3 regions of the Streptomyces sp. NPDC007875 genome follow, and region 2 is predicted to be linked to each of the others. Evidence: riboswitches for the same ligand, from Rfam matches in the RefSeq annotation. Region 2 holds a riboswitch; each other region holds the start of a gene.
What was found. Region 2 has a riboswitch for cobalamin ahead of ACFYOY_RS20535 (ABC transporter substrate-binding protein). Riboswitches for the same ligand answer to the same signal wherever they lie in the genome.
Positions count from the first base shown of each region.

Region 1: it holds a riboswitch for cobalamin, as region 2 does, so the genes downstream of both, ACFYOY_RS09630 (cobalamin biosynthesis protein) here and ACFYOY_RS20535 (ABC transporter substrate-binding protein) in region 2, are expected to answer to the same signal.
Region 3: it holds a riboswitch for cobalamin, as region 2 does, so the genes downstream of both, ACFYOY_RS28730 ((2Fe-2S) ferredoxin domain-containing protein) here and ACFYOY_RS20535 (ABC transporter substrate-binding protein) in region 2, are expected to answer to the same signal.

Region 1 is NZ_JBIADZ010000004.1:68,267-71,530, reverse strand. It holds gene ACFYOY_RS09635 (cobyric acid synthase) at 1-920, opposite strand, end outside; gene ACFYOY_RS09630 (cobalamin biosynthesis protein) at 917-1,900, opposite strand; cobalamin riboswitch at 2,074-2,227, opposite strand; gene ACFYOY_RS09625 (hypothetical protein) at 2,412-2,660, opposite strand; gene ACFYOY_RS09620 (inorganic phosphate transporter) at 2,674-3,264, opposite strand, start outside.
Region 2 is NZ_JBIADZ010000009.1:162,361-165,624, forward strand. It holds gene ACFYOY_RS20525 (carboxymuconolactone decarboxylase family protein) at 1-319, shown strand, start outside; gene ACFYOY_RS20530 (RNA polymerase sigma-70 factor) at 420-1,343, shown strand; cobalamin riboswitch at 1,403-1,617, shown strand; gene ACFYOY_RS20535 (ABC transporter substrate-binding protein) at 1,672-2,718, shown strand; gene ACFYOY_RS20540 (iron chelate uptake ABC transporter family permease subunit) at 2,715-3,264, shown strand, end outside.
Region 3 is NZ_JBIADZ010000015.1:151,819-155,082, reverse strand. It holds gene ACFYOY_RS28735 (NAD-binding protein) at 1-1,440, shown strand, start outside; cobalamin riboswitch at 1,534-1,665, shown strand; gene ACFYOY_RS28730 ((2Fe-2S) ferredoxin domain-containing protein) at 1,725-2,108, shown strand; gene ACFYOY_RS28725 (FAD-binding dehydrogenase) at 2,265-3,264, shown strand, end outside.

The sequences.
Region 1 (3,264 bases), on a different contig from region 2:
GACATCAGCGGCACGGCGGCCACCGCGATCCGCAGGACGTCCGCGCCGTAAGGGGGCGCCACGACGCTCTCCCGCACCGTGCCGCGCAGCGACATCCGAAGTCCGTCCTCCTCGTCGATCCCCAGCCCGTGGGCGAACGGGAGCACACCGACGGTCGGGCGCCCGGTGAGGTCGCGCAGCATGTCCAGACCGGGCTCCAGAAGGCTCACATCGCCGCGGAACTTGTTCACCAGATAGGCGGCCACATGCCGTTGGTCCGCCGCCGACAGCAGCGCGGTGGTGCCGAAGAAGGACGCGAAGACGCCACCGCGGTCGATGTCGCCGACCACCACGACCGGAAGCCCGGCGGCGCGCGCCAGCCCCATGTTGACGATGTCGGTGCGGCGCAGGTTGATCTCGGCCGGGCTGCCCGCGCCCTCGCAGATCACCGCGTCATGGGTGCGCCGCAGCTCCTCCAGGCACTCCGTGACGGTCCCCAGCAGCGCCTCCCGCCCCGAGGCCCGCGTGCGCCCGGGGGAGGCCGCGTCCGACGGCGGGTTCGCCGTGGGCCCCGACCGCCCGAAGTACCCGCGCGCGCTCAGCTCGCCCACCGGCTTGCCCAGCAACACCACTTGGCTGCTGCGGTCGCTGCCCGGCTTCAGCAGGACCGGGTTCATCAGCGCGCTCGGCTCGACGCGCGCTGCGGCGGCCTGCATGGCCTGCGCCCGCCCGATCTCCGCCCCCTCCCGGGTGACGAAGGAGTTGAGCGACATGTTCTGCGCCTTGAAGGGGGCCACGCTGACGCCCTGACGGGCGAGCCACCGGCAGATCCCGGCCGTCACGACGCTCTTGCCCGCGTCGGAGGTCGTGCCCGCGACGAGCAGCCCCCCGCCCCGCGCCCCGGAACCGTTGGTGCCGCCCTTACCGCGTATCCCGCTCATCCACCGCCCCTTCCCAAGGCCTGAGGCCGCCCCGTCAACGCCCTCAGGACCGGCCGGGCCGCCACGGACACCCCGAGTGCCAGGACGCCGACGCGCCGCGACAGCCGTATCGCCCGCTCGATGTCGGCCGACTCCACCGGCCGCCCGCCGGAGTTGAGTACCGGCCGGTGCTCGGCCCGGCCGCCGTAGGTGAGGGTGCCGCCCAGCCGCACCCCGAGCGCGCCCGCGAACGACGCTTCCACGGGGCCCGCGTTGGGGCTCGGGTGGCGCCGGCCGTCGCGCCGCCAAGCGCGCCGTGCACCGCGCGGATCGGGGCCCGCGAGTGTCGCCAGGGCCGCCGTAAGGCGGGCACCGGGCCAGCCGGCCACATCGTCCAGACGGGCCGCCGCCCAGCCGAACCGCCGGTAGCGCGGCGACTTGTGGCCCACCATGGCGTCCAGGGTGTTGACGGCGCGGAAGCCGATGAGTCCCGGTACGCCGCCCACGGCGCCCCACACCAGCGCGCCCACGACGGCGTCGGAGGTGTTCTCGGCGACCGATTCGACGACCGCGCGGGCGATCTGCGGTCCGTCCAGCGCCTGAGGATCGCGGCCGCACAGATGCGGCAGCCGCTCCCGGGCGACCTCCAAGTCCCCCGTGGCCAGGGCTCCGCCGACGGCCCGTGCCTCACGGCCCAGCGTCGTACCGCCCAACACGGCCCAGGTGGCGGCGGCGGTCAGCGCGGCCTCCGCGCCACCGCGCCCGCCGAGGGCCCGTACGGCGCGGGTCAGCAGCGCGGCACCGGCGGCCGCGCCGCCCGCGCACAACGCGGTGTGCAGGGCCCCGTAACCGCGGTGGTCCCGCCACAGCCGGCGCTCGGCGGCCGCGGCGGCGCGCCCGAACGCGGCGACCGGATGGCCGCGGCGCGGATCGCCGGTGGCGAGATCACCGAGGAAGCCGAGGGCCGCGCCGCACGCGAACGAGGCGTGATCGGCACGCATTCGTCAGGCCGCCGTCACGCCTCGGCGCGGCGGCACATGACCAAAGGGGCCAGGGGGGCCGAAGGGGCCGGAAGAGCCAGGGCGGACAGAGGAGACTGGCGGCGTGGCGGTGCCGGGCATGGCGGTATGTCCTCACTCAGGGTCCGCGCCCTGGTTCGACTGACCGGCGGTGAAAGTCTCCTGGCTCCCGGATCCGCGCCCCTCCCGGTCTTCCAGCCCCGCGTACGGAAGGAACCGCACGGTCGAGCCGTGACCCCATACAGGCGATGGGAGAGTGCTCCCCGGTGACAGTGGCGGGACCGCGCCGGATTCTCACCGGCTTCCTCTCCTGCCGCCGTTTGGCTCGGGAAGTCCACCATGGGCCGCGAATGGCCGTCAACTCGCATATGACCCATGACGCCCGAGTGTGCCGAGCCCCACAGACGGCGGCCGCACACGAGGCGGCCGCCGGACGGTCGGCGCTGGTCAGCGCCACCATCCGGCGGCCGGTGGGTCGATGAGGACGCGAGCCTCAGGCGACGATCAGATAGATGCCGTACGCCACGGCCGCGGCGCACAGCGCGAAGCAGGTGTATGCGCCGGTGCGCGCGAGCGCGGAGGCGCCGACCGCGCCACCGGACACGGCTGCCGCGCCGCCCTGCTCCGGCGCCGCCTTACGGGACGTCCCGAGGATGCCCAGGGTGAAGACGCCCACCATGCCGACGGTCACCGCGAGGCTGACGCCGAAGACCTGGCCGAGTGCCGCCCAGTCGATGCTCATGTTCCGTGGCTCCTTAGCGGGTGGTGCTGCTCGCGGCGGCGGGGGTGGGGGTCTGGTCGAGGGTGTGCTCGGCGATGCCGCTCTCAGGGGCGGCCTCGGCCGCGCTCTCGGGGGCGGAGGGCTTCGTACCCGCGGGCGGTGGGGCCACGGACCGCAGGGCGGCCGTGACGGCGCCCACCGGCTCGTGTGCGCCGACCTCGTTGACGTTGGTGTGGTCCACGGGCTTGCGGCGCGACAGCGCCCAGATCGCCCCGCAGGCCAGGACGGCGAGCACGGCCACCGCCGTGATCCCCGCGTTGCCCTGGTCGGCCAGCAGCGCGGCGCCGCCCGCCACCAGGCCCGCGGCCGGGAGGGTCAGCACCCAGGCGGCCACCATGCGGCCGGCGGTCGACCAGCGCACCACCGCGCCCTTACGGCCGACACCCGCACCCATGACGGCGCCGGAGCAGACCTGGGTGGTGGACAGCGCGAAGCCGATGTGGGAGGAGGCGAGGATGACGGTCGCGGCGCCGGTCTGGGCGGCGAAGCCCTGCGGCGGCTGGATGTCGGTGATGCCCTTGCCCATGGTGCGGATGATGCGCCAGCCGCCCAGGTAGGTGCCGAG
Region 2 (3,264 bases):
CATCGACATGCACACCAAGGAAGCCGCCGCGGCCGGTGAGACCCCGGTGCGGTTGAACCTGGTCGCGGTATGGCGGGAGGCCACCGTCTTCACCGATGCCGAACGGGCCGCGCTGGCACTGGCGGAGGAGGGGACCCGGGTCGCGGACGCGGCCGGTGGGGTCGGCGACGAGGTGTGGGCGAATGCCGCCAAGCACTATGACGAGGAGCAGCTCACCGCCCTGGTGATCCTGGTCTCCTTCATGAATATGGTGAACCGGCTGAACGTCATCACCCAGCAGCCGGCGGCCGGAGACTACGAGGCCGGGCAGTTCCACTGAACGGCAACGGCAACGGGTCCGGGGTCCGGTTGCGTGCTCCGGACCCCGGCCCGGGGGACGTTACGGTGGCCGACCGGTGGCCCAGGGGAGGGGAGTCGGTGTGAGCAAGGTCGAGGAGTTCGAGGAGCTGCGGCCGCTGCTGTTCTCGATCGCGTACCGGATCCTGGGCAGTGTGAGTGAGGCCGAGGACGCGGTGCAGGAGACATGGCTGCGCTTCGACGGCTCGGCGACCCGGCCCACATCGACCAAGGCGTATCTGTCGGCCACGGTGACGCGCATCTCGATCGATGTGCTGCGCTCCGCGCGCGTGCGACGGGAGGAGTACGTGGGCCCGTGGTTCCCCGAGCCGCTGCTCAGCGATCCGTATCAGGATCCGGCCCGGGCGGTGGAGCTGGCCGACTCGGTGTCGATGGCGGCGCTGTTGCTGCTGGAGCGGCTCAGCCCGCTGGAGCGGGCGGTGTTCGTGCTGCGGGAGGTGTTCGCCTTCGGGTTCGACGAGGTCGCCACGGCGGTGGGACGGTCGGAGGCGGCATGCCGGCAGCTGCTGGTGCGGGCGCGGCGGCATATGGAGGCCGGGCGGCCGCGGTTCGAGGCGGACCGTCAGGAACGGCAGGAGCTGGCGACGCGATTCTTCGACGCGCTGAAGGACGGCGACGTGGGCGCGCTGCGAAATCTGCTGGCCGCCGATGTGCAGCTGGTCGGGGACGGCGGCGGCAAGGCACCGCGGCTGGCCAAGGCCGTCATGGGCGCGGAGAACGTGGCCCGGCTGCTGGGCACGGTCTTCCCCTGGCTGCTGCGGATCGACGTGTCCTTCGAGCTCCATGAGGTCAACGGCCAGCCCGGCGCGGTCTTCCGCGAGCGGGACGGCAAGGTGCTCCAGGCTCTGGTCCTCGATGTGCTCGACGGGCAGATTCAGGCCATCCGCACGGTGATCAATCCCGACAAGCTCGGCCACCTCGGGCCGGTCGGCGACGCCTGGGCCGTCGACCGCGAGGTGAGGCAGGCCCGTCGGCGGTCGAACTGACCCCGGGATGTGGTCTGCCACCCCGTGACCGGTCCGACACCCTGATCTTTCGGCGATCTTGATAGTCTCGGGGAGCCAGTCGTGCCACATCCGAGGCCAGGGAATCCGGTGTGAATCCGGAGCTGACGCGCAGCGGTGAGGGGGACGGGCGGGGCATGTGACACCACTGGGAGGAGTCCGTGACGGCCGCGAGGCCGCCGCGAACGAGCACCGGGAAGGGGCCCCGTCCGGACGAGCCCGAGTCCGAAGACCTGCTGGCACCTCCGCGCCCCGTGCGGGGAGGACGTCCGTAGGCCAGGCTCCGCGTACGAGCCCCGACAACCGAGGCATGCCCGTGCTCTGCTCTGCCCGCCGTACCGCGGCCCTCCTGCTCGCCCCCGCCCTCCTGCTCACCGCGTGCGGTGGCTCCGGCCACGACGGCGCGGACGCCACAAAGCCCGCCGGTGCGGGCTATCCGCGCACCATCGACAACTGTGGCCACGAGGTCACGGTCAAGTCCGCCCCGAAGCGGGCCCTCTCGCTCAACCAGGGCACCACGGAGATCCTGCTCTCCCTCGGTCTCGCCGACCGCATGGCGGGCACCGCCACATGGACCGACCCGGTGATGAAGGGCCTGGAGAAGGCGAATGCGACGGTGCCGCGCCTGGCGGACAACGCGCCGTCCTTCGAGAAGGCCCTGGACGTCGAACCCGACTTCGTCACCGCCTCGTTCGTCTCCACTCTCGGCAAGGGCGGCGTGGCCACCCGCGACCAGTTCGAGAAACTGGGCGTGCCCACGTACGTCTCGCCGTCCGACTGCTCGGCGGGCCGGGACCCCGACAGCGGTGGCGATGGCTCCCGCAGCAAGCCACTCACCCTGGACACCGTCTACGGCGAGATACGCGACCTGGCCCACGCGTTCGGCGTCGACGAGCGCGGCGAAAAGCTCATCGCGCGGTTGAAGCAGCGCGTGCGTACGGCCACCGAGGGACTGGACGCCCCCGGCGTCTCCCTCATGTACTGGTTCGCCAACTCCCAGTCGCCCTACCTCGCCGGCTGCTGCGGCGCGCCGGGCGCCATCACCCGGGCCGTCGGAGCGAAGAACGCCTTCTCCGACACCCACGACGAGTGGCCGCAGATCAACTGGGAGACCGTGGCCGACCGCGACCCGGACGTCATCGTCCTCGGTGATCTCACGCGCAAGCAGCAGACCGCGGAGACCGCCAAGGCCAAGACGCGTTTCCTGGAGACCAACGCCGCCACCCGCAATCTCACCGCCGTCAAGAAGAAGCGGTACGTCCTGCTGAGCGGGCAGGCCATGAACCCGTCCATCCGCACGGTCGAAGGGGTCGAGCAGGTCGCCGCCGGGCTGCGCCACTTCGGACTCGCCAAGTGAGCACCCGCCTCCTGCTGCTGATCGCGGGAGGGCTGGCCGCGCTGTTCGCGTCGATCGCCGTCGCCGTGACCATCGGCCCCGCCGACATCTCCACGGCCGACGTCTGGGCAGCGGTCACGGCTCATCTCGGCCTGGGCGAGAGCACGTTGCCACCGCTGCGTGATGGCATCGTGTGGAACCTGCGCATGCCCCGCACGCTGCTCGCCGCGGTGTGCGGGGCGGGGCTGGCCCTCTGCGGGGCCGTGATGCAGTCCCTGCTGCGCAATCCGCTGGCCGACCCCTTCGTCCTCGGGGTGTCCTCCGGGGCCTCCACAGGTGCCGTCGCCGTGGTCGTCCTCGGTGTGGGCGGCGGGGCCGTGTCCCTGTCGGCGGGCGCGTTCATCGGCGCGCTGCTCTCCTTCGGCCTGGTCCTGGCGCTCAGCCACAGCCTCGGCGGCAGCACCGACCGCGTGGTGCTGTCCGGGGTGGCCGCCATGCAACTGTTCTCGGCGCTGACCTCGTTCACCGTCCTCACCTCCGCGGACGCCGACACCACCCGCGCCGTGC
Region 3 (3,264 bases), on a different contig from region 2:
GCGGAGCTGGACGCCACCACCACCGTACTGTCGGACGCCGACACCGCGGCCCCGGCCCTGGCGGCCACCGCCGTCGCGGGCACCAGCAAAGTGCTCCAGGCCGACGGGCTGCTGCTGCGCGCGGCCGAGCGCACCCCACCCGGCCCCGACGAGGTCGCCCGCCCCGGGCTGTGCACCCTCGCCCTGCTCTCGTCCACCACCAGCGACCCCGGCGGCAGCGAGGGCTCCGACAGCAGCGGGGACGAAGGGCCCAAGCTGCTGCCCGGAGACGAGGAGGTGGCCGCCGCCACCGGGCGCGACACGGTGGTGCTCGAGGCCGTCTCCGCCACCGGCTCACCGCTGCCGCCACGGCGGCTAGGCACCCGCAGACTGCCCCTCGCCTCACTGTTCTCCCGCCGGCTGCGCTGGTCCGTCGCCGGAATGGCGATCGCCGTGCTCGCCCTCACCATCGCCTCCTGGCAGCTCACCGGAGCCGGTCTGCTCCGCGCCGCCTACCTCACGGTGCTGGACGTGCTGGCGATCGACGACCCGGCGCTCGACGAGCCGACCGGACGCAAGGTCCTCCAACTGCTGTCCGGGCTGACCGGGCTGCTGATGCTGCCCGTCCTGGTGGCCGCCGCGCTCGAAGCGCTGGGCACCTTCCGCACCGCCTCAGCGCTGCGCCGCCCTCCGCGCGGCCTCTCCGGCCACGTTGTGCTGCTCGGGCTCGGCAAGGTCGGCACCCGGGTCCTGGCCAGACTCCGGGAGATGGACATCCCCGTGGTGTGCGTGGAAGAGGACCCCGGGGCGCGCGGCATCCCGCTTGCCCGCAGGCTGGGGGTGCCGACGGTCATCGGCGATGTCACCCAGGAGGGTGTTCTGGAGGCCGCCAAGATCCAGCGGGCACACTCCCTGCTCGCCCTGACCAGCGTCGACACCACCAACCTGGAGGCGACGCTGTACGCCCGCTCGGTCAAGCCTCGGCTGCGGGTGGCACTGCGCCTGTACGACGACCGCTTCGCCACCGCCGTCTACCGCACGCTGCGCGCGGCCCATCCACGGGCCCTCACCCGCAGCCGCAGCGTCTCCAGCCTGGCGGCCCCGGCGTTCGCCGGGGCGATGATGGGGCGTCAGATCCTCGGTGCCATACCGGTCGAGCGCCGGGTGCTGCTCTTCGCCGCCCTGCATGTCGCCGGGCATCCGCAACTGGAGGGACGGACCGTCGCCGAGGCGTTCGCACCGGGTGCCTGGCGGGTGATAGCGCTGGACGCGGCGGAACCCGCCGACCGGCAACGCGACCTCGCCGCGGCGCCTCCCTACGACGGCGCCACCCAGGAGCCCGCCCTGGTGTGGGATCTGCACCCCGGCTATGTCCTGCGCCCGCACGACCGTGTGGTGCTGGCGGCCACCCGCCAGGGCCTGGGCGAAATCCTCGCGGGGGCGGCGGCCCGCCGCAACTGACCTCGAGCCGCCCGTGGCTCTGGGGAGCGCGGGGGCCACATGGTGCGGCGGTGTCCGGGATGCGATGATGCCGGGCGACAAAGGCGACGGCGGAACGAGGAAGCCGGTGTGAATCCGGCGCGGTGCCGCCACTGTGATCGGCGAGCGGATCCCGAAGAGGCCACTGCCCGTACACGTGCGGGTGGGAAGGCCGGGACGAGCATCGACCCGAGAGCCAGGAGACTCACGCGGTCGCCTCCTCGACGGAAACCGGGGCGGACTTCCCCGGAGGAGGGTGGTGCGCCATGCCTGTCAGGCCGACCGACCCGGTGCCGTGCCGGGTGACCGTATGCCGGGACTGCTGCTGCGGCAGCCCCAAGGTGACCGGAATCGACCATGCGGCGCAGATCGCGCGGCTCGGTGAGGAGGCGCCCGTCCGCGTCTCCGCGTGCCTGGACGTCTGCGATCAGGCCAATGTGATCGTGGTGCAGCCATCGGCGGCCGGACGTGCCGCCGGGGGCAGGCCGGTATGGCTCGGCCTGGTCAACGACGCGGACGCGACGGAGGACATCGTGGCCTGGGTCACGGCGGGCGGCCCCGGTGTGGCACCGCTGCCCGACATCCTCGATCTGTACGCCTTCTCACCACGGCGGCGTGCCTCGCCCGAGCCGTCATCCGGTGGGCGCTGACCGGCCGAAGTCACCTATGGCTTCCGGGAGTTGCTCATTGGGAGCAGGAGTCTGGCGGCCCCGCACCCTGTGGGCTACCGTCGGTAACATGTTGCCGTCGCGGCAACCCCCTTCGCATCTCCCGGACCCTCCGAACCCCCTTCCGGAAGGCAGCCCATGGAGAACTCCACAGAGAATTCCGCCTCGCTTGCCGGGATCAGCCGCCGCCGCGCCCTGACGGCGGCGGGCGGTGTGCTCGCCGGCGTCGCGCTCGCCCAGGCGGCGGGTCCGGCGTTCGCCGCCTCCGGGGCGTCCTCGGACGTGGACGCCATCGTGGTCGGCGGCGGGCTCGCCGGGCTGGTCGCCACGGCGGAACTGGCGGCCGCGGGACGCAAGGTGCTCCTCCTCGACCAGGAGCCCGAGAGCAACCTCGGCGGCCAGGCGTTCTGGTCCTTCGGCGGCCTGTTCTTCGTCGACTCCGAGGAACAGCGGCTGATGGGTATCAAGGACACCCATGAACTGGCCTGGCAGGACTGGCTCGGCACGGCCGGCTTCGACCGCGGCGTCTCCGATCCCGCCGGCCAGGACTACTGGGCCCGCAAATGGGCCGAGGCGTACGTGGACTTCGCGGCCGGAGAGAAGCGGTCCTGGCTGCACGGGCTCGGCGTGCAGTGGTTCCCGATCGTCGGCTGGGCCGAGCGCGGCGGCGGCCTCGCGGACGGGCACGGCAACTCGGTGCCGCGTTTCCATGTCACCTGGGGCACCGGTCCGGCCGTGGTCGAGCCGTTCGAGAAGAAGGTGCGCGCGGCCGCGAAGGACGGGCGGGTGACCTTCAAGTTCCGGCACCGGGTGGACGATCTGGTGGTCACCGGCGGTGCCGTCACGGGGGTGAGCGGTGCGATCCTGGAGCCGAGCGACGCCGCCCGCGGCAAGCCCACCTCGCGCACCGTGGTGGGCCACTTCGAATTCAACGCCCCGGTGGTGATCGTCACCTCGGGCGGTATCGGCGCCAACCACGATCTGGTACGGCGGAACTGGCCCGACCGGCTCGGCTCACCGCCGAAGTTCATGGTCACCGGCGTCCCGGCGTATGTGGACGGCCGCATGCTCGCGATCACCGAGAAGGCGGGCGGACGGATCGTCAACCCCGACCGCATGTGGCACTACACGGAGGGCC